DNA from 3 places in the Devosia sp. ZW T5_3 genome. Region 2 is predicted to be linked to each of the others. Evidence: riboswitches for the same ligand, from Rfam matches in the RefSeq annotation. Region 2 holds a riboswitch; each other region holds the start of a gene.

Region 1 (9,455 bases), on a different contig from region 2:
ATGACGGAGACAACTTCCAGCGATTGGCTCGCCCCTTCGGCGTGAACGGTGCGAAGGAAATTGCCCTCATTGTCAAAGATATAGGTGTCGAGATTGGAGAAGATTCCGTATTTGCCATCATGGGTGAAGCCGGTGATGGCAAAGAAGCCGTCGAAGACATCGACCGACTCGACCGTTACCCAGCCGAAGAAATAATCCGGCAAGGCTCCGATAGGGTCGGAAACATTGCCTTCAGTATCGGTCAAAGTGAAGGAGTAAGCGACGTGCGGCTCGCCTCCCTCCAAGATAGTCAGTTCACTACCATTACTTAGGATGGGCATCATGTTCCTCGAACGCTTTACAGTGGGGAGGACGGCATGGGCACGTTTTATTAAGTCGAGGCTAGCAGGCCGCCGGACGGCTTCCAAGCTGCGCCGCAGGCAGGTGAGGGGCGCTTCCGGCGCATGGCTCGTGCTAGATTTCCCGCTGCAAGCGATCCGCGATCCGGACCCGGTTGGCCGCGATGGCTGCCGCAGTCGGCTGCCAGTCCTGGCACCACGCGGCGGGGAAGCCTTCCAGCAGGCGATCGGTGTCGGTGAAGCTTGGCCGGTAGCCGCGGGCCTGCATTTCAGCCACGAGCGCGGCCTGTCTTTTGGCAAGGTAGCCTAGGCGGCTGTAAAAGAACCGCACATGACCGGCGCCCAACCGATATTCGACGGGATTGCGCGGGTCATCGGGCTGCTCGCCGCGATCGATTGCCGCGCGGACCAGCGCAAATATCCGGGGCAATTCCCGATATTCGGCGACCAGATGTGGCCCGGTCAATTCAGCTGGGGGAATGCAGTTGATGCGTGTCACGGCAGGCCCTTGGGCTGAGGCAGAGCAGCTTTGCCATAGAGTGGGCCGGCCCGACCCGTCAACTGGCACCGCCGCACAGGAACCTTTGCAATCGGCATGGCGTTGGCTCCCGCTCCGGAGACCTGAATATGACCGACGTGACCGCCATACCCCGCCTGGACCTGAAGCGCTATCTGGGCCGATGGTATGAGATTTGCCGCCTGCCGCTCAAATGGGAAGACGAGACGGCCACTGATATCACTGCCAATTACACACTGAACGACAAAGGCAATGTCGGCGTCGATAACCGCTGCTTTGACGAAGATGGCAAACCGGCCCGCGCATTGGGCGAAGCCTTTGCAGTGGATGACACCAATGCCCGTCTGAAGGTGAGCTTTCTGCCCCCGGTTGTCCGGTGGCTGCCCTTTGGCAGGGGTGATTATTGGGTGCTCAAGATCGATCCCGATTACGCCGTTTCCCTGGTCGGCTCACCCAGCAGAAAATATCTGTGGGTGCTGGCCCGGCGGCCATTCGTCGCCCGCGAAACGCTCGACGAATATCTGGCCGAAGCCCGCCGCCAGGGCTTTGATTTGACCGGGCTTATTACCCCGCGCCACACCGGTCGCGTAGTGAGCGACGACATGGTCGAAGGCAAATGAGCTGAACGGTCAGCATCGGCCACCGGCAGGACTTGCGGCCACATTAGCCGGCGTATATGAGAGCCATGTCACGGTTCCGCCAATTGAGCGCGGATCAAAAGGGAACACGGTGCGGATTACCCATCAGGGGCCAAAACCGAGGCTGCCCTCGCAACTGTAAGCGGCGAGTTTGCTGTTCATTACCACTGGCCTTTTGGCCGGGAAGGGAACAGCAAGCATCCGAGCCGCGAGCCAGGAGACCTGCCGCGACACCGACCAGCATGCCGGACGAGGTGTTTCGGCGGGGTTCGAGCCAGCTTGGCTGGCTTGTCGTGCGCGTTCTCGTCCGTAACAGGACCGCTCACACCCTCGCATCTATGCCTATCGGCCTGCCGTTCGGTTGTCCCGAACTGCATCACGAGAGGTTATGATGCGTCTTCCTGCTATCGTCACCGGCACCTTGCTTGCCGGCGTGGCCTGCATGCCTGCAACAGCGGCCACACGCTACCCGCTCATTCTTGAAAATTGCGGCGCCACCATCACCATTGCGGCCGCGCCGCAACGCGCGGTCGGCATCGGCCAGAACAGTTCCGAAATCATGTTGCTGCTGGGATTGGCCGACCGCATGGTCGGCACAGCAGTGTGGGTTTCCCCCGTGCTGGAGGAATTGGCTAAGGCCAATGCCGGCGTGCCGCGCCTGGCCGATAATCAGCCCAGCTTTGAAAGCGTCGTCGGGACCAATCCCGATTTCGTTGCGGCGCAATTCCTGTCGGCCCTGGGGCCGGAGGGCCGCGTCGGCACCCGCGAGCAATTCGCCGATCTGGGCGTGCCCAGCTATGTCTCGCCCACCGATTGCGACACGACCGATAATATTTCCGCCGATGGCTCGCGGGCCAATTTGTGGACGCCAGAATTGTTGTATCGCGAGATCGAAGAACTGGCCGCGATCTTTGATGTTTCCGCGCGTGGCGAAACGCTGGTCGCCGATTTCCGGGCACGCGAGCAGGCGGTGCGGGATCGGCTGGCCGGCCGCTCCGATGATATTTCGATCCTATTCTGGTTTTCGAGCGCGGAGATTGCCGGCGATGCCTGGGTGGCGGGCAAGAACGGCGCTCCAGGCTACATCACCGACGTGTTGGGCGCCCGCAATGTCATCGAGACCGAAGCCGAATGGCCGCTGGTCAGCTGGGAAGCAATCGCCACCGCCGACCCGGCCGCGATCGTCATCGGCACGATGGATCGGCGCACGCAGGCGGCGGACGATCCAGCGGTCAAGCGCGAATTCTTGCACACGGACCCGGTCGCCAGCGCATTGTCGGCGGTGCAAGCCGGCCATATCGTCGAAATGGACGCGCAGGCAATGAACCCGACACTGCGCACCATTGGCGGGCTCGAAAAGCTTGCCACGGCGCTGGAAGGCTTCGGTCTCCTCGATTGAGCACAATTGCAGGTCTGCGCCCGGCCTTCCGGCCGGGTGTTCTTATCGTCATCGCCACCGGCCTTCTGCTGCCCGTGGCGATTGCATTGGGGGTGGGCATTGGTGAAATGCCCATCAGCCTTGAAACGACCGTGCAGGCGGTGACCAATCGCCTGGGCTGGACGCGGCACGAGCTCAGCCGCATCCAGGAAAGCGTGATCTGGGACTATCGGCTGAGCCGCTCGCTCGCCGCCGCCTGTTGCGGCGCGGGCCTGGCGCTTTGTGGTGCCATATTACAATCGCTGCTGCGCAATCCGCTGGCCGAACCCTATGTGCTGGGGATTTCGGCCGGCGCCTCGACCGGGGCGGTTTGCGTCATGCTGCTGGGGCTGGGTGCCGGGGCGGTGACGCTGTCGGCGGGTGCCTTTGCCGGAGCGCTCGCCGCCTTCCTGTTCGTGGTCATGCTCGCCTCCGGCGCACGTGGCGGCACCGAGCGCACCATTCTGGCCGGGGTGGCAGCGTCGCAGCTGTTCAATGCGCTGACGGCCTATATCGTGGCCACATCGGCCAATGCCGAACAGGCCCGCAGCGTGATGTTCTGGTTATTGGGCAGCTTTGCCGGCGTGCGCTGGTCCGATGTCTCGCTGGTGGCCATCGTGGTTGTTGGCGGGCTTGGCATCTGCCTGCGCTATGCACGCTCGCTCGATGCCTTTGCCTTCGGCGAAGATGCCGCGGCTTCCCTTGGCGTGCCGGTGCGCTGGGTGCGGCTGGTATTGTTCGCCGTGACGGCACTGATGACAGCCACTATGGTGTCCATGGTCGGCTCTATCGGTTTTGTGGGTCTCGTGATCCCACACGCCGCCCGCTTCCTGGTCGGGCCAGGCCATATACGGCTGCTGCCGGCTTGCGCGGTGATCGGGGCCAGCTTCATGGTCTTGGCCGATATCGTCTCCCGTATCATCCTGCCGCAACAGGTTCTGCCGATTGGGGTGGTTACGGCCTTGGTCGGGGTGCCGTTCTTCGCGGTCATCCTCTATCGCGGCGGGCGTCGCGGATGAGGCCGGAAGTGCCGCGGCGCCTTGAAATCCGGGCGTTGAAGGGCCATATTCAAGCTATACGCGGGCTGCTTGCCCATGCCGGCATCGTCGATCGCCCGGCCATATCCAGATTTGCGAACGGTTTGCCCCGGCCGCTTCATCGCGGCTGGGGCTGTTGCTTGCGGTGCCATGGCATCTGCTGAACCTAATCCAGAAGGAATGAACCATGTCCGGTTTTGACTATTCCGCCGCTGCCGAACTCTATCCAAGCAAGGGCCGCAATGAATCTCCCAAGGCGCGCTACCGCCGCTTCGCGACCGCCGCAGAGGCAGTGCAATACGCTGTCGAGGAGATGCCGCAGGCCTTGCTGCGGGGCTCGTTTCTTGAGGTTGATGAGCAGCGCTTCGATGGCGCGCAAATTCTTGATCTCTACAGCGCCGAAACCTACCCGCTGGTGCGCGCCGCTGCGGACTGAGCCCAAATAATGGGAACGGGCCCCCATCTTATGGGTTGATCCATAGAGGCCGGCGCGCGTCAACCGGACATGGTGGTATAGGGAACGGGCTGGTTTTTCCGGTTTCCCAGTCCGGTCAACGCAATGGCAGCCGAGCTCTTGTCCCATCCGCGCCGCGCCTCATCCGCATTCCTGTTCCACGGTGATTGTTGCCTGCGATGGCTTTGACGCAGTAAGTGCGTATAGGCCAACGCGCCGGAGAGTCGCGCCGTGAATTTACTCCGAGAGTTGAGCATGGGGGAGATCGTGTCGCGCATTGCGGCAGTGCTCCTCTATGCGGCGATCCAGGGCTTCGCCCTGGCCGGTTTCGCGCGCCTGCTGGGTGACAAACGACCGCAATATGAGGGTCGTCTGACCGCCAATCCCTTTACCCATATCTCGGTATGGGGCACCGTGATAGCAGCGCTGTTCGCCATGAGCTGGGTGCGGGTGGTGCGGTTCGACCCGGCGCAGAACCGGCTGGGACGCTGGGGGCTGCTGCTGGTCGCCGTCTTGGCGCTAGCTGTGGTCGTGGCACTGGTGCCATTGATCGACCTGCTGCGGCCGCTGGCCTTGCTTCTTCCTCGAACCGGCGGCTATGCAGTGCTCTATGTGGCGGGGCAATTGCAGATATTGGCCATGGCCTCGGTGGCGCTCAATCTGCTGCCCATCCCCGGATTGATCGGCGGGGTGCTCTGGCAGGTCATCTGGCCGGGCGAGGAGCGGCGCCTGCTGCGGCTCGAGCCCTTTGGGCTGGCCCTGGTGATCATCGCAATCGTGGCCGGCTGGTTGCCCAACCTGGCCAATATGCTGCTGCCGCTGATACAGCTTCGCTAGGAAGCCGCCTCTCCGCAAGGGAGAGGCGCCCGATTGGCGGACTACTCGGCCGCGTTCACCGCAGTGATGAGCTTGGTGGGCACGTAAGTGACGCGCTGCTTGAGCTCTTCACCGGCAAGAACCCGCGTAACAGCATCAGCCGTGGCCGCGCCGATGCCGGCGAAGTCCTGGGCAACGCTGGCTTCGAAATTGCCACCGGCGGCAATGGCTTCGCGGGCCTGCGGATTGGCGTCGATGCCGGTAATGACGATGCCTTCGCCGTCACGGCCGGCGGCTTCGATGGCTTGCAGGGCGCCCAGCGCGGGCTGGTCCCAGGCGGCCCAGACGGCTTTGATGCTGCCCGGCTCGGGATTGGCGGCGAGGATGGCTTCCATCTTGGCACGGCTGTCGGCAATGCCGCCGTCGGAGACGTCAGGGGTGACGCGGTCGAGCACCTTGATATCGGGGAAATTGCCGAAGACGGCATCGGCCACTACGCCGCGCACCTGGACGGGCGGGAAGGCTTCGAAGATGAACATCACCACATTGCCTTCCCCGCCAATACGGTCGGCCACATAAGTTGCCGTTTCGGCGGCCATGGCATAGCCATTGGAGGTGACATTGGTGGCCAGCAGCGGATCGCTGCCGGCATCCATGCCGATGACCGGAATGCCGGCATCGGCAGCGGCCTGCAGGCCCGCGGCGACCTGGCTGGGATCGACATTGATGACGATGGCATCGACATTCTGGGTGACCATGTCTTCGATGCGGCTGATCACGGCGGCGACGTCGCCGGCGGTGTCGATGACATTGACATCCCAATCCTTGTCCTTGGCGGCGGCCTGGAAGGACTCGACATAGAATTGGGTGCCGGGCTGGGCCAGATAGGGCGTGATGATGGCGATCTTGGACTGGGCCATGGCGCCGCTCGCGCCCAGAGTGGCAGCGAGCAGGCTCGCGCCAGCCAGCAGGCTGCGGGTGAAATGAATGGTCTTGAAAGTCATATGAGTGTTCCCCTGGATGCGAATGCCATCGGGTACGTCGCCGCGATGGTTCCCTTTCGCCGGCAGGCACCATATGGGAGAGGCTTGAGGGCGGCTAGGTAATTTGGGGACGTGACGTGGCGAAAATCACGCTGATCGGCTTGGATGTGGGCACGACGGCCACCAAGGCGGTGCTGATCGACGAGGCGGGGGAGCGATTGGCGGCGTTTGCGCATCCGCATGCGACCAGCCGGCCGCAGGAAGGCCATGCCGAGCAGGACCCGCGCGATTGGATGGCCGGCGTGCTGGGGGCGCTGGATGCTTTTTCGCAGGGGCATGATCTGAGCGGGCTCAAAGCGATCGGCATTTGCAGCCAGGTCAATAGCCATGTGTTTGTGGATGAGGCGGGCACGCCCCTGCTGCCGGCGATTATCTGGCAGGATGGGCGCTCGGCGCCCGATGCCGCGGCCCTGGATGGGCAGGTGAATGCGGACCAGAAAATCGGCTGGTTTGGCACGCCGATGCCGATTGATGCGAGCCATGCGCTGTCGCGGATGGCGCATTTGCGGCGAATGCATCCGGACATTTATGCCCGTACGCGGCATGTGCTGGCGCCCAAGGATTTTTGTATTTTGCAGCTCACCGGGGCGGTGGTCAGCGACCCGATCGCGGCGGTGGGATTGGTGGATGCCGGCGGCGATTATGTCGCCGAACTGCTGGCGCTGGTGCCGCGGGCGGGCGAGCTGTTGCCGCCGCTGGCGAGCTTTACCACGGTGGCCGGTGTGGTGCGGGCGGGGCTGCCTTGTGCGGGCGTGCCGGTCGTTGTCGGGGCGATGGATGCCTGGGGCGGCATGTTTGGGGTGGGCGTGGTGGCCAATGGGGACGCCATGTATCAGAGCGGCACGAGCGATGTGCCGGGGATTGTGTCGAGCACGATTGTGCCCACGCCGGGGGTGATCCTGTTTCCGCCCTATGAGGGGGTGGTGATGCATGCCGCGCCCACCCAATCGGGCGGGGCGGCGCTGGGGTGGATCGCCGGCGTGCTGGGGCGAACGCCGGCCGAGGCGGCGGCCTTGGGCGCGAGCGCTGTGCCGGGACGGTCGATGCCGCTGTTTTTGCCGCATTTGCAGGGGGAGCGGGCGCCGCTGTGGGACAGCGCCTCGCGCGGGGTATTTGCGCGGCTCGATCCGGGCTCAGGGGCGGCGGAAATGGCGCGGGCGGTGATGGAGGGTGTGGCTTATGCCGGGCGCTGGGCGTTCGAGGCACTGTATAAATCAGCCGCGGTGGACCCGGCGGTGATCAATATTGGGGGCGGCGGATCGCTATCCGATGGCTGGTGCCAGATCAGGGCGGATGTGTTGGGCAAGCCCTTGCGGCGGTGTGTGGCGCCGGAATCGGCGGCTTTGGGGGCGGCGATTTTGGCGGGGCAGGCGAGCGGGATTGGCGGGACGCTCGTGGAGGCAGTGCGGCAACTGGTGCGGTATGACCGGGTATTCGAGCCGAATGGCGCGACGGCGGGGTACCACGCCGACCGCTTCGGCCACTATCAGGCGCTGTATGCGGATTTGCGGGTTTTTAACACGCGGTTTTAGTTCGCACGCCGAGCCAACCTTCTCCCCTCGTGGGAGAAGGTGCCCGAAGGGCGGATGAGGGGGTTACCGCCCCGTCCCAATCATCTCTGCGGCTTTCGAGCCGATCGCCATTGCCGGGGCATTGGTATTCCCCGAAACGATGGCAGGCATGATCGAGCAGTCGATAACGCGCAGACCATCTACGCCGCGCAGGCGCAGGTGCTCGTCGACGACGGCCATGGGGTCACTGTCGGGGCCCATGCGGGCGGTGCCGACGGGGTGGTAATTAGTTTTGACCGTTTGGCCGGCGAAGCGCGCTAGGTCTTCCTCGGCGGTGACAGACGGCCCCGGCAGGATTTCTTCGGCAATCTTGGACTTGAAGGGCTCGGTGGCGAGCAATTGGCGGGCGACGGCGAGGGAGGCTAGCGTCAGGCGCAGATCGTCGGTGTGGCCGAAGAAATTGCAATCGACCAGCGGCTGATCCCCGGGATTGGCCGAGCGCAACTTGACGCTGCCGCGCGCCTTGGGGCGGAGCAGGCAGGAGGTGAAGGTGACGCCATAGGTCGGCTTGGCGGAGGAGACGTCACGGTCCAGATAGACGATAGGAGCGCAATAGAGCTGGATCGTGGGGCGGTCTCCGCCATCGGGATCGTAGAACAGGCACGCTTCGATGCCGGTGGTGGTGACGGGGCCCGAATTGAATAGCAGATATTGCAGCCCATTGCGGATCATGGGCCAGCCCTTGTCCTGGCCGAAATAGCCGGACTTGGCTTTGGTGGTGGCGATGATGGGGACTTCGTGATGGTCCTGCAGATTGGCGCCAACGCCGGGCAGGTCGGCAGCGACGGCAATGCCATGTTCGCGCAGGTGATCGGCGGGGCCTAGCCCCGAGAGCATGAGCAGCTTGGCGGTGTTGTAAGTGCCGGCGCCGATCAGCACTTCGCGGTCGGCGTGGACATTGTGGGTCGTGCCGTCCTTGGAATAGGCAAGGCCGATGGCGCGGTTGTTGTCGATGATGATGCGGTCGACGCGGGCGCCGGTGATGATGGTCAGGCGGCCATCTTTGCGCAGTGGATCGAGGAAGGCTTTTTTGGCGTCGGAGCGGGCCTTGTGGCGATTCCAGAGGCCATAGGTGTGCTGCATGATGCCAACGCCGTTCTGCCGGACGCCGTTGAAATCGGGATTATAGGCATGGCCCAGGCCCTGGGCGGCGAGCAGGAAATCTTCGGTTGTGTCGCAAATCTGGCCGGGCTCGGAGACGCGCAGATTGCCGGCAATGCCGTGATAGACATTGTTGAAGCGGGTATTGGCTTCGATGTTTTTGAAATGGGGCAGCAGGTCGGTATAGGACCAGGCGCCACTATTGCCCAGACCCGCCGCCCAGCCGTCATAATCCTCGCGCTGGCCGCGCATATAGACCATGGCATTGACCGCGCTGCCGCCGCCGAGGGCCTTGGCGACGGGCACGATGGGGCCGCGGCCACCCAATTGGGGCTGGGGGACGGTGTGGTGCATTTCGAGGAAGTCCTCGCGCGCCAGATATTTCATATAGCCGGCGGGGAAATCCATGAGGCGGGCGGTCTTGGCGGGGCCGCGCTCGATGATGAGCACGGAGCAGCCGAAATCACGGACGAGGCGCATGGCCGCGACCGAAGCGGCCGAGCCGCCGCCGGCAATGATGAAA
Region 2 (9,455 bases):
ATCGGGGCCAAACCTTTATCAGGCGGCGACGGCCAAAGCGCGTTGCAGGCTGGCCGTGATGGCGGCGTGGTCGAGGGGGGATTGGCCGATGACGACCAGCGCGGTTTCGCGAATTTCGCCATCTTTCCAGGGGCGATCGAAATAGGCGGTGACGCGGGGGCCGACGGCCTGGATGGCGAGGCGGGCATTGGCGCCGGGCACGGCGGCGAAGCCCTTGAGGCGCAGCACATCGTGGTCGCGGATGGTGGCTTCGATGACGGAGAGCAGCTCATCCTTGCTGCCGATGGCGGGCAGGCGGATGGAGAAGCTGTCGAAATCGTCGTGCTCGTGGATTTCCCCGCCATGTTCCAGCTCATGGTGGCTGGGGCGATTGGCGATATCGTCTTCCGAGGACATGCCCATGCCGAGCAGGGCCGCGATATCGACATGGCCATTGCGGGCGCGGATGAGGCCGACGCCGGGGCGCATTTCGGCGCGGAGGTTGGCTTCGACAATATCGAGCATGGCGGGATCGACCAGATCGGCCTTGTTGACGATGACGAGGTCGGCCACCGAGAGCTGATCCTCGAACAGCTCGCCCAGCGGCGTTTCGTGATCGAGCATTTCGTCCTGACGGCGCTGGGCGTCGACGGCGGCTTCGTCTGAGGCAAAGCGGCCTTCGGCGAGAGCTGCGGCATCGGCGACAGTGACGATGCCGTCAATGGTGACCTGGGCCTTGATTTCAGGCCAGTTGAAGGCGCGGATCAGCGGCTGGGGCAAAGCCAGGCCCGAGGTTTCGATGACGATGTGATCGAACTTTTCGGGGCGGGCGAGCAGAGCCTGCATGGTGGGGATGAATTCATCGGCCACGGTGCAGCAAATGCAGCCATTGGACAGCTCGACCATATCTTCTTCGCGGCAGGTGTCGTCGCCGCAACCGGCCAGGATGTCCTTATCGACACCCAGATCACCGAATTCGTTGATGATCAGGGCGATGCGCTTGCCCTTGGGGGCATGGGCGAGAAGGTGACGAACCAGGGTGGTTTTGCCGGCGCCGAGAAAGCCGGTGATAACAGTGGTGGGGATTTTTTCGGTCATGCAATGGCTCCGATCGGGGTGGCCGCGCGGGCGGCAAAGAGGTCGTTGAGGCGGCCGAACAGGGTGCCGAGCACGGCCCAGAACACGGCCGAGGTGCCAAGGGTGATGGCGGCGAATTCGGTGGCTAGGTGGGCAGGGACGGCGCTGGGCTCATCGGGGGCGACGGGCGCGCCGATAATGTGGGGGGCCGCGATCAGCGCGACGGCGACGGCAATGGCCCAGCTGGCGCGGGTCTTGGCGAGCAACACGAAAGCGGCGCCGGTGGCGACGGCCGTGCCCACCCACCAGAGCTGGCGGGCGAACAGATCGGCGGCAGGCATGCCGGGGAGTTCGGGCGCCAGGCCATAGGCGGGGGCCAGCGAGAAGGTGATAAAACCGGCGGCGCCCCAGAGCAGGCCATTGGCGAAGGTGATAGGGATATTGGCGAACATAGAGATGGCGCCGATGACCAGGGCAAAGCCGGTGGCGGCGAGGACCGTGGCGAGCGTCGTATAGGCGGTGCGCTCGAAGCCGTCTTGCGGGGCCCATTCTTCGGGCTCGGCGGCCGTGCTGGCGGCGGCGTCATCGTGGCTGTGTTCGGCCGTGCCGAGAGCGTGTTCGTGATCAGCGACAGCGGCGGCCTCGCCATGGCTGTGGCCGCCTTCGCCCTCGAAGGTCTCGGCATGCAGAATGAGCGGGGTGACGCGGAAATTCTGGATGGCGGCGGTCAATAGGCCAGCGGCCAGCGCTGCGAAAAGCGCAGCGGCAAACAAGTTACGGATCATTTTGTTTCTCTCGTGCGCTGCCTTAGTGGCAGGGGAAGCCCATGGCGTGGCGGGTGTCGTGGGCGCCGTTATGCAGGCGGAAATCGCCGGCAAAGCCGGTGCCGACCAGAAGGGTCAGACCGAGCATGAGGGCCAGGACACCAGCGATGAGGCGCTGGGACAGGGAGAGAGACGTGGAGACGGTGGTCGTCGTATTGATCGTGGTATTCATGGCAGCACCCTCCGTGCGCGGAATAGATTGGGCTTTTCGCCCGGCTGATGTGCCGGCAGGTCTCCTGGCTCGCGGTGATAACCACTCCCCTCGCCTTCCCGGCTATTCGCCAGTGGCATGAGAGGGGAATGCACCGCTTACAGTTGCGGGGGCAGCCACGGTTTTGCGCCCTGATGGGTACGTCGCACCGTGTTCCCTTTTCCAGCCTTCCGCTTGCGGCGTGATGCCTTGGGCTTCAGGCTGAGTATCCCCTTGCCACAACGGACGCGGGGAACCAACACGAGGATTGGTTTGCCACTAAATCGGGCGGACCGCAATGTGGTTGGTAGGAAAAGCGGCGCTGGGTCAAGCGTGGGGTCGGCGCGTTCGAGCCAATTTGGCGGACGGCGGAACCGGCGACTCGCAGTAGACCTGATCGCCAAAATCTGCGGGAGACACGAGATGAAACCGATCAAATTCAGCCGCGAGGAAACCAAGGCGATCGTGGATGAAATTCGCGACTATTTCCGAAACGAACTCGACCAGGACATTGGCTCCATTCCGGCCGAGATGCTGATGATGTTCTTTGCCGACAAGATGGGCGCCTATTTCTACAATCGCGGGGTTTATGACGCGCAGGTTTTGGTGCGCGAGCGGATGGATAATCTGAGTGATGATCTGTTTGGGCTGGAGCAGCCGACCAAGCATGTGCGCTAGGGCATAAGCACGAATGTGAAATCCACTTTCGCGGCAAAGCGGCTAGGGGTAAGCAGTGAGGCCGCCAATCGGCGGTTTTCTGGCCTTTTCAGGAGGAAGCCTTGGGCTTCAACTTTGCCACTTTTGCCCCGATTGGGCTGCTGCTCGCGTCCAATGTGTTCATGACCTTTGCCTGGTATGGGCATCTGAAATGGCCGACATCGGCGCTGTGGCTGGCGGTGATGATCAGCTGGGGCATCGCGTTTTTCGAATATTGGCTGGCCGTGCCGGCCAATCGGATCGGGGAAGCGGTCTATAGCCCGTCCGAACTCAAGACCATTCAGGAAGTCATCTCGCTGTCGGTGTTCGCGGTGTTCACCGTGTTTTACTTTGGCGAGAAGCTGACGCTGAACCACGGCATCGGGTTCGGGATGATCGCGCTGGGGGCATTTTTTATCTTCAAGGGCCCGATCAAGTAGGATCGGCTGTTGGCTGTGATGTGAGGTCTTGACGATTGCGACCGTAATGTTATTACGTTGCGTCGACACATGTATAGCACAAGAACGGCCATGGCTCACCAGCATACGCATCCGCACGCCCCGGTAAAATCGAGGGGGCGCAGCTTTGGCCTGGCGCAGATGAGTGCGCTGGCGCGGCTGGCCATCGTGGTTCCGGCGATCGTGGTGATCTGGCTGGTGCTGTGGCTCTTGGTGCGGTCATGAGCGCGATCCGCATCGAAGACCTGACGCTGGGCTATGACGCGCATCCGGCGGTGCATCATCTGGACGGGGCGTTTGAGCGCGGTTCGCTGACTGCGGTAATGGGGCCCAATGGCTCGGGCAAGTCGACGCTGCTCAAGGGCATGATCGGGGCGATCAAGCCGCTGAGCGGACGGGTGACGCTCGATGGCATCGACAGCAAAGACATTGCCTACCTGCCGCAGATTGCCGAGATCGACCGCAGCTTTCCGGCGGTGGTGGCGGATCTGGTGGCGCTCGGATTCTGGAAGCGGCGGGGGCTGTTTTCGGCCATTCGCGGCGTCGATCGCCGGGAGATGGAAGCGGCTTTGGCTGCGGTGGGGCTTGTCGGCTTTGAGCGGCGGCCGATCGATACGCTGTCGGGCGGGCAATTGCAGCGGGCGCTGTTTGCGCGGGTGCTGGTGCAGGATGCGCCGGTGATCCTGCTCGATGAGCCATTTGCCGCCATCGACCAGCGCACGGTGGCGGACCTGACCGAGCTGATCAAGCACTGGCACGGCGAAGCGCGCACGGTGATTGCCGTGCTGCACGATGCCGAGCTGGTGCGGGAAGCCTTTCCGCGCACGCTGCTATTGGCACGCGAGGCGATTGCCTGGGGCGACACGGAAGAAGCGCTGACGGCGGACAATCTGCGCCGGGCGCGGCAGATGGTGGAGGCTTGGGACGAGCATGCGCCCTGGCATGAGCATGATGGCCGTGGCCACAAGCACGGGGCGCACCAATGAACCTCTATGATTTCCTGATCGGGCCGTTCGTGCAATTCGGTTTCATGAATCGCGCCTTGGCCGGGGCCATCATCCTGTCGCTGAGCGCGGGACCGGTTGGCGTGTTCCTGATGCTGCGGCGGATGAGCCTGACCGGGGACGCCATGGCCCATGCCATTCTGCCCGGTGCGGCAGCGGGGTTTCTCGTATCGGGGCTGGCTATCCTGCCGATGACGCTGGGGGGCTTTGCCGCCGGGCTGATCGTTGCGGTGCTGGCGGGGCTGGTGTCGCGCTTCACCATTCAGCGCGAGGACAATTCTCTGGCGGCCTTCTATCTGATTTCGCTGGCGCTGGGCGTGATGCTGGTGAGCCTCAAGGGCTCCAATGTGGACCTGATGCATGTGCTGTTCGGCACGGTGCTGGCGCTGAACAATGATGCGCTGATCATGATCGGGGCCATCGTGACGGTGAGTCTGGTGGCACTGGCCATGCTGTGGCGGCCGCTGGTGGCGGAGTGTCTGGACCCCAGCTTCCTGCGCAGTGTCAGCAAGGCGGGTCACCCGGTGCACCTGATCTTTCTGGCGCTGGTGGTGCTCAATCTGGTGGGCGGGTTCCAGGCGCTCGGGACGCTGCTGGCGGTGGGGCTGATGATGCTGCCGGCGGCGGCGGCGCGGTTCTGGGTGCGCAGCCTCGAGGCCACTTGTGGGCTGGCCGTGCTGATCGCGGTGGTCTCGAGCTATTTCGGGCTGCTCGCCTCCTATCACCTGAGCATTGCCTCGGGGCCGGCCATTATCCTTGTCGCCGGGGCGATTTACCTCATGTCGCTGCTGTTCGGACGGCGCGGCGTCATCACCACTGCCACGCGGCCGGCCCGGCATCGGGTGGCCTGACTTTCCGCCGGAGCGGCGCGCCGCCCGGCATCATACGGAGACCAAAGCATGTCGATCAAACTCATTGCCCTGGCGTTAATGACCTCGGTGCTGGCGCTGCCGGCGAGTGCGGCCGAAGTCAAAGCCGTGGCCAGCTTTTCCATTCTCGGGGATATCGTTGCCCGTGTCGGCGGCGACCGGGTGGAGCTGACGACGATCGTCGGTGCCAATGCCGATACGCATGTCTATGAACCCAAGCCGGCAGATGCGCAGGCGCTGAGCCATGCGCAGGTGTTTTTCGTCAATGGGCTGGGTTTTGAGGGCTGGCTGGACCGGCTGGTCGAAGCGACGGGCTTTGCCGGCCCGGTGGTGGTGGCCAGCGAGGGCGTCAAGACCCATGCCATGGCCGAGGAAGAACACGGCCATGAGGGGCATGACCATGGCGAGACCGATCCGCACGCCTGGCAGAGCCTAAAGAATGGCCTGCTCTATGTGAAGAATGTGGCGGCGGGGCTGTGCGCGGTCGATCCGGATGGCTGCACGGTTTATGAGGCCAATGCGGCCGAATATTCGGCCGAGATTTCGGCACTCGACGCCAAGGTGATCGCCGATATCGACACCGTGCCGGAAGCGCAGCGCAAGGTGATCACCACCCATGACGCGTTCACCTATTTCGGCGAGGAATATGGCGTGGAATTCCTGGCGCCCGAGGGCATTTCGACCGATAGCGAGGCATCAGCCGCCGATGTGGGCAAGCTGATCGAGCAGATCCGGGCCGATGGGGTCAAGGCGCTGTTTATCGAGAATATGAGCGACGGCCGCTTGGTGCAGCAGATCGCCAGCGAAACCGGCGTGACGGTGGGCGGCGAGCTTTATGCCGATGCGCTGTCAGAACCCGGCGAGGGGGCAGCGAGCTATCTCGATATGTTCAAACATAACGTTGAACTGCTGGTGCCCGCGATGGCAGGCAAGTAGTCTTACAAAAAGGCAGGTGGATAATGGCACATTCGCATGACGACCACAGCGGCCACAACCATGTGTGGGCTGATGATCTGACGAAGAACCAGGGGTTGGTGCTGGGTGCGCTGGCGCATTCGGACGGGCCATTGTCTGCCTATGACATCCTCGACAAGCTGCGCGGCGACGGGCTGCGGGCGCCGCTGCAGGTCTATCGCGCGCTCGACAAGCTGGTGGAACGGGGGCTGGCGCATCGGCTGGAATCGCTCAATGCGTTCGTGGCTTGTGCGGATGAGCATTGCCATCGCAGCGGGTTGATTGCGTTCGCGATCTGCGAGGGCTGCGGGAAGGTGGATGAATTTGCCGACGCGGTGATCGAGGAGCGGCTGGGGGACTGGGCCGGGCAGAAGGACTTTAAGGTCGAGCGGACCACGATGGAGATTCGTGGGCGGTGTGGGGCTTGTGTGGCGGCTTAGGAGCCGTCATCACTCAGCTCATGATAGGGAGCCCCGATCTGTCCCCTCCCCCTTGAGGGGAGGTAGGCGCATGGCCAAAGCTTGTGACACAAGCTTGCATTGATGTTGCGGAGGCAACCCCTCACCCTGATTTTCTGCTGAACGCAGAAAATCAGTCCCTCTCCCTCAAGGGGCGAGGGTGGGTCCGGCGGGTGATAAGGCAAAGTGCCACGACCTCGTGGTTCGACAGGCTCACCATGAGGTCTACTTAGATCGCGATATTCACAGTAGACCTCATCCTGAGCTTGTCGAAGGACGAGGTCGTGGCCTATTCCACGCTCAAGAAATGTACGGCGGCGGCGCCGTATTCGCGGCGGTCTTCCAGGGTGAAGCCGGCGGGGAGGGTGATCGTGGCTTCGGTGCTGTCTTCGAGGACCATGGTGGCGCCGGGGGCGAGCCAGCCGTTGGCGAGAAGGCCCGCCAGCGCCTGTTCGCCCAGACCCTTGTTGTAGGGCGGGTCGAGGAAGATCAGGTTGAACTGGCCGAACGTGCCGGGGGTGCCCAGATCGGTGGCGTCGCGGCGCAGGAGTTTGGTGATGCCCCCTGCCCCGAAGGCCTCGATGTGGTCGCGGATGATGCCCCGGGCTTCCGCGCCAGTGTCAACGAAGGTGACGTGAGCGGCCCCGCGCGAGAGGGCTTCGAGGCCAAGGGCGCCGGTGCCGGCGAAGAGGTCGAGCACGCGGATGCCATCAAAGACCGGGCCGAGGCGGCTGGCGAGGATGTTGAACATGCTCTCGCGGACGCGGTCGGCGGTGGGGCGGATGGACTCGTCAGAGGGCGAGGTCAGCTGCTTGCCACGAAATTTTCCGGCGACGATGCGCATGGGTTGGCTCCATATTTTCACCGCCCCTTCCCTTATCTCACGGTGTCATTCCCGCGAAAGCGGGAACCTCTGTTTGCGGATAGGGAAAGGAAACGGAGGTCCCCGCTTTCGCGGGGATGACATTGTGGGGTGGGCGTAGTGTTTACGCCTTGGGACGGCGCGGACCGGAGGGACGGCCGGCACCACCAGTGGGGCGGGCGCCGCCGGAGGGACGACCAGCGCCGCCGCTGGGACGACCACCGGCGGCGGGACGGCCACCGGGCTTGGGGCCGCGCTGGGGAGCGGCGCCGTCGCGCTTGGGATGGGGCTTGCCATCGGGGCGGGTCTTGGGCTTGCCGTAGGTCTTGGCTTCCGAGCCTAGATTGTCGCGGCCCGGACGGGCGGCGCGGTCGGGGCGCGGAGCGCGATCAGGACGCGGGGCGCGGTCGGCATCGGGACGGAAGCTGCGCGGCTTTTCCGAGAAATTGCGGCCGGGACGCTTGGGCGCGCCGGTAAAGGCTGCGCCATCGCCGCGTTCGCTATCGGGACGAACACGCGGCGCAAAGCTGCGCTCTGGGCGCTCGCCCGCTGCTGCATCGCTACGACGCGGGCCGCGCGGGGTGCCGGTGAAGGCACGATCCTGCGGGGGACGACCGCCTTCGGGACGGGGACCGCGTGGACGCTCGGCAAAGCCGCGCTGGGGCGCGCCGGCATCGTCACGACGGGGCGGACGCTCACCGAAATCGCGCTTGGGGCGCTCGGTACGGTCGGCAAAGCCACGGGCGCCGGCGGGACGCTCGCTGAAGGCGCGCTTGGGACGATCGCCGAAGGCCGGCTTGTCGCCAAAGGACTTTTTATCGCCATAGGGCTTTTTGTCGCTAAACGACTTCTTATCGCCGTAGGGCTTTTTGTCCCCGAAGGATTTCTTGTCACCAAACGGCTTTTTATCGCCGAAGGACTTCTTCTCGCCAAAGGCTGGCTTGGCGGGGCGTTCGGGACGCTTGCCGAAAGTGCTGGCGGGCTGATCGTCGGGATCGCGCCAGGCGGGCTTGTTGCCGCCGCGCTTGGCGACGAATTCCTCGGGCGCGCGGCCATCTTCGTCGAAATGGATACGGCGGGGCGGCGCCATCTCTTCTTCGGCACGCGGATCGACGCGCTTGGTCGGCTTGCGGCTGTCGAAACGCCCGGGGCGATCCTGGCGCGGACGCTCGGCGCGGATTTCTTCCTCGGTCTTTTCGGCATGGTCGGTGAAGCGGAAGCGCTGGCGGGCGATCTCGACGGTATTGGTGCCGCGGCCGGTGAGGCGATCACGGGTGGGCTTGCCGACGAGCTGGTTGATTTCGGGCATTTCGCTGTCGAAATCGACATCGGCCGCCTCGGCCAGCTTCTTGCCGAGCTGCTCGCGCAGGGTCGCGGCTTTGACGGTTTCGATGGCGCCGACCGGAATGTCGTTGAGCTGGAACGGGCCATAGGAGACGCGGATCAGGCGATTGACCTCAAGGCCAAGCGCGCCGAGCACGTTCTTGACTTCGCGGTTCTTGCCTTCGCGCAGGGCCATGACGATCCACACATTGGAGCCCTGGTCGCGCTCGAGCGTGGCTTCGATGGAGCCGTATTTGATGCCGTCGATCTCGATGCCATCCTTGAGGCGATCGAGCGCGGCCTGGGTGACACTGCCATGGGCGCGCACGCGATAGCGGCGCAGCCAGCCGGTGGCGGGCAATTCGAGCACGCGCTTGAGGCCGCCATCATTGGTGACGAGCAGCAGGCCTTCGGTATTGATATCGAGGCGGCCGACGGAAACGACGCGCGGCAGGCCGTGTTGTTCGAGCGCTTCGAAAACGGTGGGGCGGCCCTCGGGATCTTTCTCGGTGACCACGAGACCGGCGGGCTTGTGATAGAGCCAGACGCGGGTGCCCTGGCGGGCGGCCAGCGGGGCGCCATCGACCATGACCTTGTCGCGCCCGGTGACGTTGAAGGCTGGGGTCAGCACCTTCTTGCCGTTGACGCTGACGCGACCGGTGGTGATCCAGGCTTCGGCGTCGCGGCGGGAGCAGAGGCCGGAGCGGGCAATGACCTTGGCGAGGCGGTCGCCGGTGTCGGGAGTGGCGGGAGAATCGGTC
Region 3 (9,455 bases), on a different contig from region 2:
GCGCCGCTGGTCGAAATTACGACGCGAGCAGGCCGCGCAGCACGGATCGCCGCAACGATGTTATTGGCATAGCTCAGGCGTAGGTCTTCCGGGGCCTGTGGCAGATGCACGAAAATGCCTTCGCTCTTGTCATAGGCGCTGATCAGAGAGTCCGTTGAGGCAATATCGGCAGCCACGGCATGGCCTCCGTTCTCAGCATTCCGCGACGCCGCCTTTACGGATTTACCTGCCGCTTTGATGCGTTCGAACAGGGGAGCTCCTTGTGCGCCGGTGGCGCCGTGGATGATGAACGACATAGGCATAATCTCTCTAAGCTGTTAGAAAGACGCATCAGTGCATTCCTTGCATCGGTTACGTCAAATGCACTAATGGACGCCGCGCAAGATTATTTTGTACGGAAAGCGAGAGAGCAAACATGGCTGATCACTGTCTTCCAGAATGTGGCGTCGAACGCTGCCTGCTGTTGCTGGACGGCCCTTGGGCAACGCTGATCGTTCGTGAACTGCTGGTGGGCCCCCGCCGGTTCAATGAACTGAAAACTGCTCTGGACGGCATTAGCGCGCATACGCTCACCCATCGGCTGAAACGCTTCGAGCAACATGGGATTGTGACCCGAACTGCTTTTGCCGAGACGCCGCCACGGGTCGTCTATGAATTAACGGCACTGGGCATGACGCTTAGTGGCGTGCTGAATGCCATGAACGCCTGGGGTGTTTCGGTTGAGGACGAGCAACTTGCGGGCTGAGTAGTCGGATGATCCTATAGGACGCGAGTGGCTGCTTTTGAGACACCAGCTGCAGCGCGTCTATGACCGTTTCGGGGTCGAAAGCGGTAGTGCGATCGGCAACACCTCCGCCAATGCTGTGCACGTGATCGCCGGTGCGCCTAATCGCAGACGTCGAGTTTAATGGGGAACTAGGGCCGGGCGGCGGCTAGCTGGGCACGTAGCCGAATTCCGCTTGCATGTGCTGCATGACGAATATGCCGAAGTATAGACCTACAACGATGCCGGTCAGCATGCCTATAACCACAATCGAGCGATGCAGCCCATTCCGCTGGAACAGGTTCACGGAGAAATCGGCACCGCGCCAGCGCGACACCAAGGTGGCCAGTACCAGGCCCAATCCCCCAATGGCGAAGAAGGGGCCCAGGATAGGCATAGTCCTGCCGACCGTGATGTCGGGCTCTCCCTGAGACATCTGCTGGATCGGCGCGTATATTCCGAAGTAGCACAGCGCTAATCCGATGAACGAGCCTTGGGCTGAAGCCAAAAAGCTGCAGAGACCTCTTCAAGACGGCGAGCTGATCGTGAAGTCAAGGCAGCCGCTGGGGTACGATTCAGACGGCCGGCCATTCCCGAAGGGTGACCCTCTGAGGCCATAGGGCATCTCGAAATCGGAAGTATCGATTTTCTCGACACTATACCACTTGCTGACGCGGTACCCGTCGCCGCGACCGGCGGCCAGGTTTGACTGGACTAGGACGAAGTTCGTTAGGGCAACCCCCTCATTTGAGGGGACGGCGCGCCCTTTACTCCCGGTTTAGTTACCTGATCGAGGGCCTGGCCAACGCCATTGTTAAGTCCAGGCGGCAACGTGGGCTCGGGGATAAAGTGCGGCGTCGCCCCGACCTCCCTCAAGGCTCCTCTGGCAGGTCATCTTTTCCGCCGCTGCGACAAGCAACTTCGGCCGTTGCACCACGTTTACGGTGCAGGAACCGGAGAGACCAATGCGTCTATTCAACAAGTTGCACGATGCGTTGCTAGTGGCCGTGGTGATCGTGCTGGACCCATACCCTGAGCCGGTCTCCTCAGAGCGAAAAGCGCAACCCTCCGCATTGCCAGATCGTCACCATCTGGCGCCTACCTTGGCGGCCCGGCGCTGTGCTCCACAATCTCACGAATGACGCGGATATCAGTGCCAGGCTGTTGCCTGCCACTGTTGGCTTGATTTCCTGCAGTGTGGTCAGCCCGGCGCTTTCGTGGCCGAGATTGCCCAGGATCGCCGCGGCATCGTCCGGCGTGATGGGGAAATCGGGGATTAGCTGCGCCATGATGCCAGGCGCTTTCGCACGGAACGTCGATTCCGCGTTTGGTTTGGCCATGTTGGCCTCCTTTGATGATGTGTTCGTGATGCGGGACTTCATCCCCCAGGGTGTAGGGTAATGCGGGGGCTCGATGAGCTCTTGGGGAGAGAGGCTGGAACGTCGCCGCCTTCCTGCTCTCTCCCGATCCCACAGTTTGAAAACGAGAGCCGTGGCGAGTGGAACGTCGGTGAAGCGTGGCCGTTATTGTCGGGCAGGTATTTCCTGCACCTTCAGCAGTCTAAGCTAACCCCGGCACTACTGTCCCTTAGTGTCGGGGTTAGTTTTAATCGAGTTTTACGGCGTGTAGCCTGCGTCAGATCCGCAAAGGGCCTCACCCTTGCGGACTTCGAGGAAATGCAGGATTGACCGGCCGGGTCGTTGCTTCCCGTCGCTGAGCCAGCAACGCGGACGAAGTTGGTGCCATCGTTGGTATTGGTGCCGGCACTCGTCCTGATTTCTGCGACTGTTATGCCGACAACGCCCTTGCCCTTATGCAAGAACAATACAGTATCGCTGAGAAACTTGAGCAGCAGTATGCGGCAACATTTCAATGCATGATGGAATGAAGGTTCATGGCTTCGCTATTTCTCCGCCGGGCCAAAGTCTTTTCCATCCGCCGTTAGCGTGCCCCAAGAGGGCGCCCACAGTGAGCGATCGCCAGTAACCACGAGTTCTGTGTCGTTCGTATTTGCGACCCGGATGGCAGATGCAAACGCCACGTCCACTGGCAGGCAGCTATCCAAATGATAGACATCACCCCGGCCGCTGACGTGAGGACTGACCGGCCCTTTTACGTCTCCGCGTGGAGTGCCGTTCAGCATTCTATAAAGATGAAGATTGACAGAAATGTCCGACTTAGTCTCGACATAGCGGAATTGACACATCATGCCACCGCTCCTTGTTCGCCAGATAACGCGACCTGACGTGAGAAAGGTAAACTCGGTCCCACTTCATCAGTTGCATATACCCGTCTAACGAGGTTAACCGCCGAGCTGAAACCGCGCCAGATAGAACGTTGGGTGCCCCTATGACCAAGGAAGACTTCAGAGCGTAGCGCGAGCATATGGGCTTAAGCCGAAAGCAGACATGCAACGCGTTAGGCCTAGGCCGAAATACCCCCCAGCGGTAAGAGGACGGCAAGGCAGAATCCCGCTGCACGTCGCTCTGGCCTGCGCTGCCTTTGATCATGATCTCGCCCCGTGGAAGAAGCTCTAGGTCGCGAAAACGAGGTAGCCATTGGGCGTTCATGCCAGCTAGATACGAAAAGCGGCTCCATGACGAGGACCTTTGGCTGGTCTGTGAGGTTAAGACCGGCTACGTCGTTCTGATTGCAGGACACCCCTATGATGGCATGGCCGAGAACGAAGCCGCTGAAATAGTCGCACTACTCAATGCCGGTATGCTCGACATTGATCCAGCGCCGCCATCGGCTGAGGCGGATTAAGGCAAAAAGCCCCGACCTTCTGGTCAGGGCCCACGCACCGCCTGAGCGACGCAAGCTATGCGCTGGTCTTGAACCTCGTTATCCCCGCATTGGTTCCCCAACGCACGCGGCTAGAACTCCACGCCAAGCCCGACATTGCCCTTAATGGCATAGCTATCGCCTAGATTGGCGCAGGCTGGTATTGACCGATGCTTCCCCCATGAAGCGCGAATTTGCCGTCGCCCCAAGCCGCGGTTCTGTTCCGCGAGCACGCGCTTCTCATCTAGGTCAGAGTGGCTCAAGTCCGCGCCGGCGAACTGGGGCGCAACGCGGACGATCACGATGCGTTGCCCAAACCAGGTGACCGCCGGCCGGCAATCAGCGCAAACTCAGTCGGCGTTGCGCCCCATTTCGGCTGTTTCATGCCTATTTGCCGAACACGCCAGATATGCCATTCGCATGGGCGGATTTAAGGTCCCGCCACAAAGCATGCGCCGCGGTCGTTGCCGCATTCCTCATCTTCTCGCCGGTTTTTTTGCGATAAGCACACCCTCGCGACTAATCCAGCGTCGGCGCGTTTCATTCCACCAGCGATGGAGATGAACTTTGGCTGATTACGAACTTCTCTACTGGTCAGTACCCTTTCGAGGCCAGTTTGTGCGCGCTGTGCTGGCCTTTGCTGGCAAAACTTGGACGGAGGGCGGCGACGCGAAAATCTCGCGGCTGATGGAGGGCCCGGTGGAGGACATGCCTGTGCCCTTCATGGGACCACCTGTCCTGATCGACCACAAGGCCGACACGGCCCTGGCCGAAATGCCAGCCATCATCCTCTATCTGGGGGAAACACTAGAGCTGATGCCGGATACGCCTGCATTGCGGGCCATGACGATCAAGATCGTCAATGACGCCAACGATGTCATCGACGAAATCACCCTCAATGGCGGTGACCACATGTGGACCGAAAAGCGCTGGGAGGCGTTTGTGCCTCGGCTCGCGAAGTGGATGAGCATCTGGGAAGATACTGGCCGGCGAAATGGACTGGGTAAGGGCACCGGCCACATCCTTGGCGGCCAGGCGCTAGGCATTGCCGACGTGATTACCGCTACGCTCTGGACCACGATGGCCGAGCGCTTCAGCAAAGTCCACGATCTATTGGAGGAAACCGCACCGATGACCGCCGCGCTCTGCCGGCGCGTCTCCGCGCTGCCGCCCCTCGCCAAGCTGGGCGAAACGGCTCGACAGAACTATGGGCAGGCCTATGCCGGTGGGCAGATCGGTGCCTCCATGGCCAAGATACTCAACGACTAGCCACCTGATGGGCCAGATGAATGGGCCGACAGTGGCTGGTTAGGTCTCCAAGGGGGTGGAGAGCAGTCGGTCTGCTTGTGGCCAGGTACGGGCAGAAACCGGACATGAAGTTGTCGGTCCGATTGCGACCCAACGTCATCCAATCCTCTTGTTCCGCCGCATCAGGACGATGAAGAACACGCCGCCGACCAAGCCGGTGATGACGCCGAGCGGGATGTCTTGTGGCGGGATGATGATACGCGCGGCCATGTCGGCCACTACTAGGAAGATGGCGCCTACCAGCGCCGAGAGCGGCAGCACGCGACGATAGTCGCCACCGACCACCATGCGCACCAGGTGGGGGATCATCAGCCCGACGAAGGATACAATGCCCGAAAAGGCCACGGCGGCACCAGTCAACAATGCGCAGACGATGAAGACGATGATGCGGAACCGGGCAGCGGGAATACCCAACGTTGTCGCGGACTCATCGCCCAGCGTCATGGCGTTGAGATTGCGGGCATTGGCCATGAGATAAGCGCCGCAACCCGCTAGAGCCACCAGCGGATAGGGGAGCTGGGCCCATTGCGACAGGCCCAGGCCACCGAGCATCCAGAAGATCACGGTATGCGCGGCACGCGGGTCACCCAGGAAAATGCCGAGGCTGCCCAGCGAGGTGACGACGAATGACACGGCGACACCGGTCAGCACCAGCCGGCCGGCATTGGTGGCGTTGGAGAGATTGGCCACGCCGACCACGATCGCCGTGGTGAGCAGTGCCCCGCCAAAGGCAAAGAGCGGCACGGTGATGAGGCCGAGGAACATGCCGGTATGCAGCAGCACGATGATGGCACCGAGCGCCGCGCCGGAAGAAATGCCGAGCAGATGCGGGTCGGCAAGCTGGTTGCGCGTCACCGATTGGAGCGCGGCGCCGACCAGGGCGAGGCTGGCGCCGATGATCGCCCCCAGGATCACGCGCGGCAGGCGAACTTCCCAAACAATATTGTCTCGGCCGGCCGACCAGGTGACCTCGACACTGCCCGGGGCGAGGTGATTGACCACGACGCCCCAGACCACCTCGAGCGGGATGGCAATGGCGCCGACGCTGACGCCGACCATCATCACGACAAAAAGCAGCATGACGAGGCCGGCCGTGAGCAGCGGCAGGTTATGCAGAATGGTATGCCGTGGACCGGCGACGAGGTGCTTGTGGGACATGGTGGAAACGGGCTGGCCGGATTGGCCAGCCCTATCAGCTCATTGAGGATGGAACGCGGCGGCAAGGCGCTTGATTGCCGCGATGTTGCGCGGGCCGGGCGTCGCCTCGACATATTCGAGCACGACGAAACGATCGTTCACCACGGCCGGGATATCCTTGAACGCAGCATTGTCCTTCATGAAGGCGATCTTCTGTTCGGCGGTGACATCGCCATAGTTGACGATGACGACCACGTCCGGATTGCGCTCGATAACCGGCTCCCAGCCAACCTCGACCCAGCTCGAACCCACATCGTCCATGATGTTGGTGCCACCGGCCGCCTCGATCAGAGCGGTGGGGATGGCGTAGCGGCCGGCGGTGAACGGCTTGTCCTCGCCCGAGTCATAGACGAACACCTTGGGTGGCATTGCGCTGGCCGGCAGCGTCGCGCTGAAATCGGCCAATTCCTGCTTGTAGCCGGCGACTAGCGCTTCGGCCTTGTCCTCAACGCCGAAGATAATGCCCAGATTGAGCAGGTCGACATACATGTCGTCCATCGAGGACTTTGGCTTGTCCATGATGTGGATGCAGCTCTCGGTGAGCTCGTAGACCGCGATGTCGAACGCGCCCAGCGTTTCCGGCGTCACCTCACCGCCAACCCTCATGCCGTAGTTCCAGCCAGCGAAGTAGAAGTCCGCATCGGCGCCGAGCAGCACTTCCTTGGTCGGATAATCGGGCGAGAGCTCGGGCAATTGCTCGACATTGGCGCGCAAGGTCTCGTCCAGCGTCTTCCATTCGGAGACGCCGGTATAGCCGGCCATGTGGTCGGTGAGGCCCAGGGCCAGCATCATCTCGGTGAGGTTCACGTCGTTTGACACTGCGCGCATCGGCGCCGCGTCAAAAGTCACGTCGCGATTGCAGCTCTTGACGGTGACGGGATAGGCGAGCGCTGTGGCCGTGGTTGCGGCCAGCAGGGCCGGCACGAGGAAGGTGAAGGCAAGACGCACGGAAATATCCTCAAGGTTTGTCGTTGAGATGGAAGGAAAAGCGGGGCCGGCCCGTTGCAGGGTGGGCGTCGATGGCGACGTCGACCGCGAAGGTCCGGCGGATGGATTGGGGGGTCAGCACGTCGAGCGGAGCGCCCAATTGCACCTGGCGGCCATTGTCGAGCACCAGCACGCGATCGGCATGGGCCGAGGCCAGTGCCAGATCGTGCAGCGAGACGATGACGGTGGCGTCGAGGCGCGAGAGTAGCGCGAGCACTTCGAGCTGGTGGCGGATGTCGAGATGGTTGGTGGGCTCGTCGAGAATGAGCAGATCGGGCTTCTGCAACAGTGCGCGGGCGATCATCACCCGTTGTTTTTCGCCGCCGGAGAGTGTGGCGAAATCGCGAGCGGCAAAGCTGGTGAGACCCATCAATGCCAGCGCGCTTTCCACCTCGGCCAGATCGGCCTGACCGAACCGTCCCAGATGCGGTGTCAGGCCCAGTTCGACAATCTCGGCGACGGTCAGGCCGAAATCGGTCGCTGGCTCCTGCAGCACCGTAGCAATCCGGCGGGCGCAATCGCGCGGAGCCATGGCCCAGATGTCAGCACCATCGAGGGCGACTGTCCCGCTAGTCGGCTGATGATAGCGATAGAGGCACCGCAGCAGCGAGGACTTGCCAGCGCCGTTCGGCCCTACGACAGCGAGCATCTCGCCCGGCGCAACGCTGAACGCGATGTCGTGCAGCAGCCGCGCCGCTCCAGAAGGTCCCCAGCTCAGCCCGTCGACCTGCAGGGCAGCCGGGCGCCGGGTGCGGCCGGACGGGTCGAAGGGAAGCAGATGATCAGCAAGGTGGACGTGGTTCACCGAGGCGCTCCGCAGATGCGGGGCGCATTGCGGGCGAAATCAGGCTGAGCTTTTTGGTCGTGTCGTCAAGCGCCATCATCGTTCCCCGCGGCACACCCCGGCCGGGTTGAAAGGTGTGTCGATGGCAGGTCTCCTGACTTGCGGGTCACGGCGCCTTCGAACCTTCCCAGCCTTACGGCCAGTGGCATCTCGAAAGAGCTATCCGCTCACAGTTGCGGGGGCAGTCACGGTTTTGCGCCCTGATGGGTACGTCGCACCGTGTTCCCTTTTAATCCCCGTTGGCTTGTGGCCGCCGAAGAACCTACGACGGGTGCATAGGGCATTGTGGACGCAGCGTTGTCAATGTCCGCTCTCGGTAAGTTACAACTGTGGCCTCTATGGCCGGCATGGGGTCGAGTGCGGACTGGCCTGTTTCGCCTGGGAAGCGGACTGGCGTTAGAAGCAAGTGAGGCCAGGGTGGACGCGATCCGCCCCAGCGCGTTTCGATTGCCTCACTGCGCGGCGTTTTGCAGGTTGGCGGTCATTTCGGCGAGGCCTGCTTCTCGCGTCATAATCGGCGCGTAGCCGAGTTCGCGGCGCGCCTTGCCGATGTTGAGCGTTATCGTAACGGCCGATGTGGCGAAGGACTGCAAGGTCAACGGAGCGGTGATCTTCCCACCCGAAAGCCCGTACAGCCGATCGCCCACACCGGCGATGAAACGTAGCAGTGCGCGCGGCACCGACTTTTCTGGTGCCGTGACGCCTTGCGTGGCCATCAGCGCGGTTGCAAAATCGCGGAACCGAACGGGCCCCTCGTCGCCAAGAAAGTAGATCTCGCCGCCTTTGCCCCTGGCGATCGCCAGTTCAATGCCATGACAGAGATTGGCGATGTGGATGGTCGTCGTCAGATAGTCGCCGCCACTGATCCAGGCGAACTGCCCCGATTGAACAGCACCTAGCAGATGGGGTAAGGCAGTCGTGTCATCACGCCCCCAGACAAAGCGGGGCCGAACCACAATGACATCCATGCCACCGCCATTGTTGGACAGGGCGTAGCGTTCGGCGGCGGCTTTGCTGCGAGAATACGATCCGGCGGGGCGACGCGGCAAAGGATGGCGTTCATCGACATTGATGAGGGGGCGTCCATCAGCCAGAACGGATTCCGTGCTGAGATAAATCGCTCGCTGGATGCCCCCTGCCCGCGCCGCCTTGAACACCGCCTTGGTGCCTTCTTCATTGACGCGCTGCTGGCTTTCGGTGCCCGGACCATGATCGGTATCGGCGGCGGCGTGGATCAGTACGTCACATCCTTCCATGCCAGGCACCAGGTCGGCGCTGATAAGATCGCCTGAAAAGGGCGTCGCGCCGAGTTCTGCGACCACTCTCTCCGACCTGGCGGATCGCGCCAATGCGGTAACGGGGATGGCCTTGCCGACAAAATGACGGATTAGGTTGCGGCCGACATAGCCACTGCCACCAGTGATAAAGATCCTGGCGATTGGCCAGCCGGCGGCGGTCGCCGCGGCAATGGCCGCGTCGTCTCGTTCAGTCATGTTCGTTTTCCCGTTTTGGAGTTCTAGCTGTCGGCTGTGTCGTCCGGGGTTGCGGTCACCAGCCAATCGATCTCATTAA

The links. A riboswitch is a leader RNA that binds a small molecule or an ion and turns the genes downstream of it on or off. The one in region 2 is predicted to bind cobalamin.
Region 1: it holds a riboswitch for cobalamin, as region 2 does, so the genes downstream of both, ACI3KW_RS15950 (ABC transporter substrate-binding protein) here and ACI3KW_RS21690 (CbtB domain-containing protein) in region 2, are expected to answer to the same signal.
Region 3: it holds a riboswitch for cobalamin, as region 2 does, so the genes downstream of both, ACI3KW_RS01560 (ABC transporter ATP-binding protein) here and ACI3KW_RS21690 (CbtB domain-containing protein) in region 2, are expected to answer to the same signal.

What each region holds. Positions count from the first base shown of each region.
Region 1 is NZ_JBJDRE010000012.1:132,198-141,652, forward strand. Features, by position in the region: gene ACI3KW_RS15935 (Ig-like domain-containing protein) at 1-245, opposite strand, end outside; gene ACI3KW_RS15940 (pyrimidine dimer DNA glycosylase/endonuclease V) at 454-837, opposite strand; gene ACI3KW_RS15945 (lipocalin family protein) at 966-1,475, shown strand; cobalamin riboswitch at 1,530-1,738, shown strand; gene ACI3KW_RS15950 (ABC transporter substrate-binding protein) at 1,882-2,892, shown strand; gene ACI3KW_RS15955 (FecCD family ABC transporter permease) at 2,937-3,929, shown strand; gene ACI3KW_RS15960 (hypothetical protein) at 4,135-4,383, shown strand; gene ACI3KW_RS15965 (hypothetical protein) at 4,633-5,238, shown strand; gene ACI3KW_RS15970 (substrate-binding domain-containing protein) at 5,280-6,221, opposite strand; gene ACI3KW_RS15975 (FGGY-family carbohydrate kinase) at 6,338-7,792, shown strand; gene ACI3KW_RS15980 (GMC family oxidoreductase) at 7,856-9,455, opposite strand, start outside.
Region 2 is NZ_JBJDRE010000024.1:2,540-11,994, forward strand. Features, by position in the region: gene cobW (cobalamin biosynthesis protein CobW) at 19-1,077, opposite strand; gene ACI3KW_RS21685 (CbtA family protein) at 1,074-1,841, opposite strand; gene ACI3KW_RS21690 (CbtB domain-containing protein) at 1,864-2,052, opposite strand; cobalamin riboswitch at 2,089-2,287, opposite strand; gene ACI3KW_RS21695 (DUF2164 domain-containing protein) at 2,494-2,748, shown strand; gene ACI3KW_RS21700 (DMT family protein) at 2,850-3,206, shown strand; gene ACI3KW_RS21705 (hypothetical protein) at 3,297-3,449, shown strand; gene aztA (zinc ABC transporter ATP-binding protein AztA) at 3,446-4,210, shown strand; gene aztB (zinc ABC transporter permease AztB) at 4,207-5,079, shown strand; gene ACI3KW_RS21720 (metal ABC transporter substrate-binding protein) at 5,128-6,033, shown strand; gene ACI3KW_RS21725 (Fur family transcriptional regulator) at 6,057-6,491, shown strand; gene rsmD (16S rRNA (guanine(966)-N(2))-methyltransferase RsmD) at 6,799-7,353, opposite strand; gene ACI3KW_RS21735 (pseudouridine synthase) at 7,496-9,455, opposite strand, start outside.
Region 3 is NZ_JBJDRE010000001.1:316,394-325,848, reverse strand. Features, by position in the region: gene ACI3KW_RS01600 (NmrA family NAD(P)-binding protein) at 1-296, opposite strand, end outside; gene ACI3KW_RS01595 (helix-turn-helix domain-containing protein) at 416-745, shown strand; gene ACI3KW_RS01590 (hypothetical protein) at 933-1,199, opposite strand; gene ACI3KW_RS01585 (hypothetical protein) at 1,810-2,103, opposite strand; gene ACI3KW_RS01580 (hypothetical protein) at 3,332-3,529, shown strand; gene ACI3KW_RS01575 (glutathione S-transferase) at 4,115-4,816, shown strand; gene ACI3KW_RS01570 (FecCD family ABC transporter permease) at 4,952-6,013, opposite strand; gene ACI3KW_RS01565 (ABC transporter substrate-binding protein) at 6,053-7,000, opposite strand; gene ACI3KW_RS01560 (ABC transporter ATP-binding protein) at 7,011-7,844, opposite strand; cobalamin riboswitch at 7,950-8,164, opposite strand; gene ACI3KW_RS01555 (NAD-dependent epimerase/dehydratase family protein) at 8,336-9,376, opposite strand; gene ACI3KW_RS01550 (TetR family transcriptional regulator) at 9,400-9,455, opposite strand, start outside.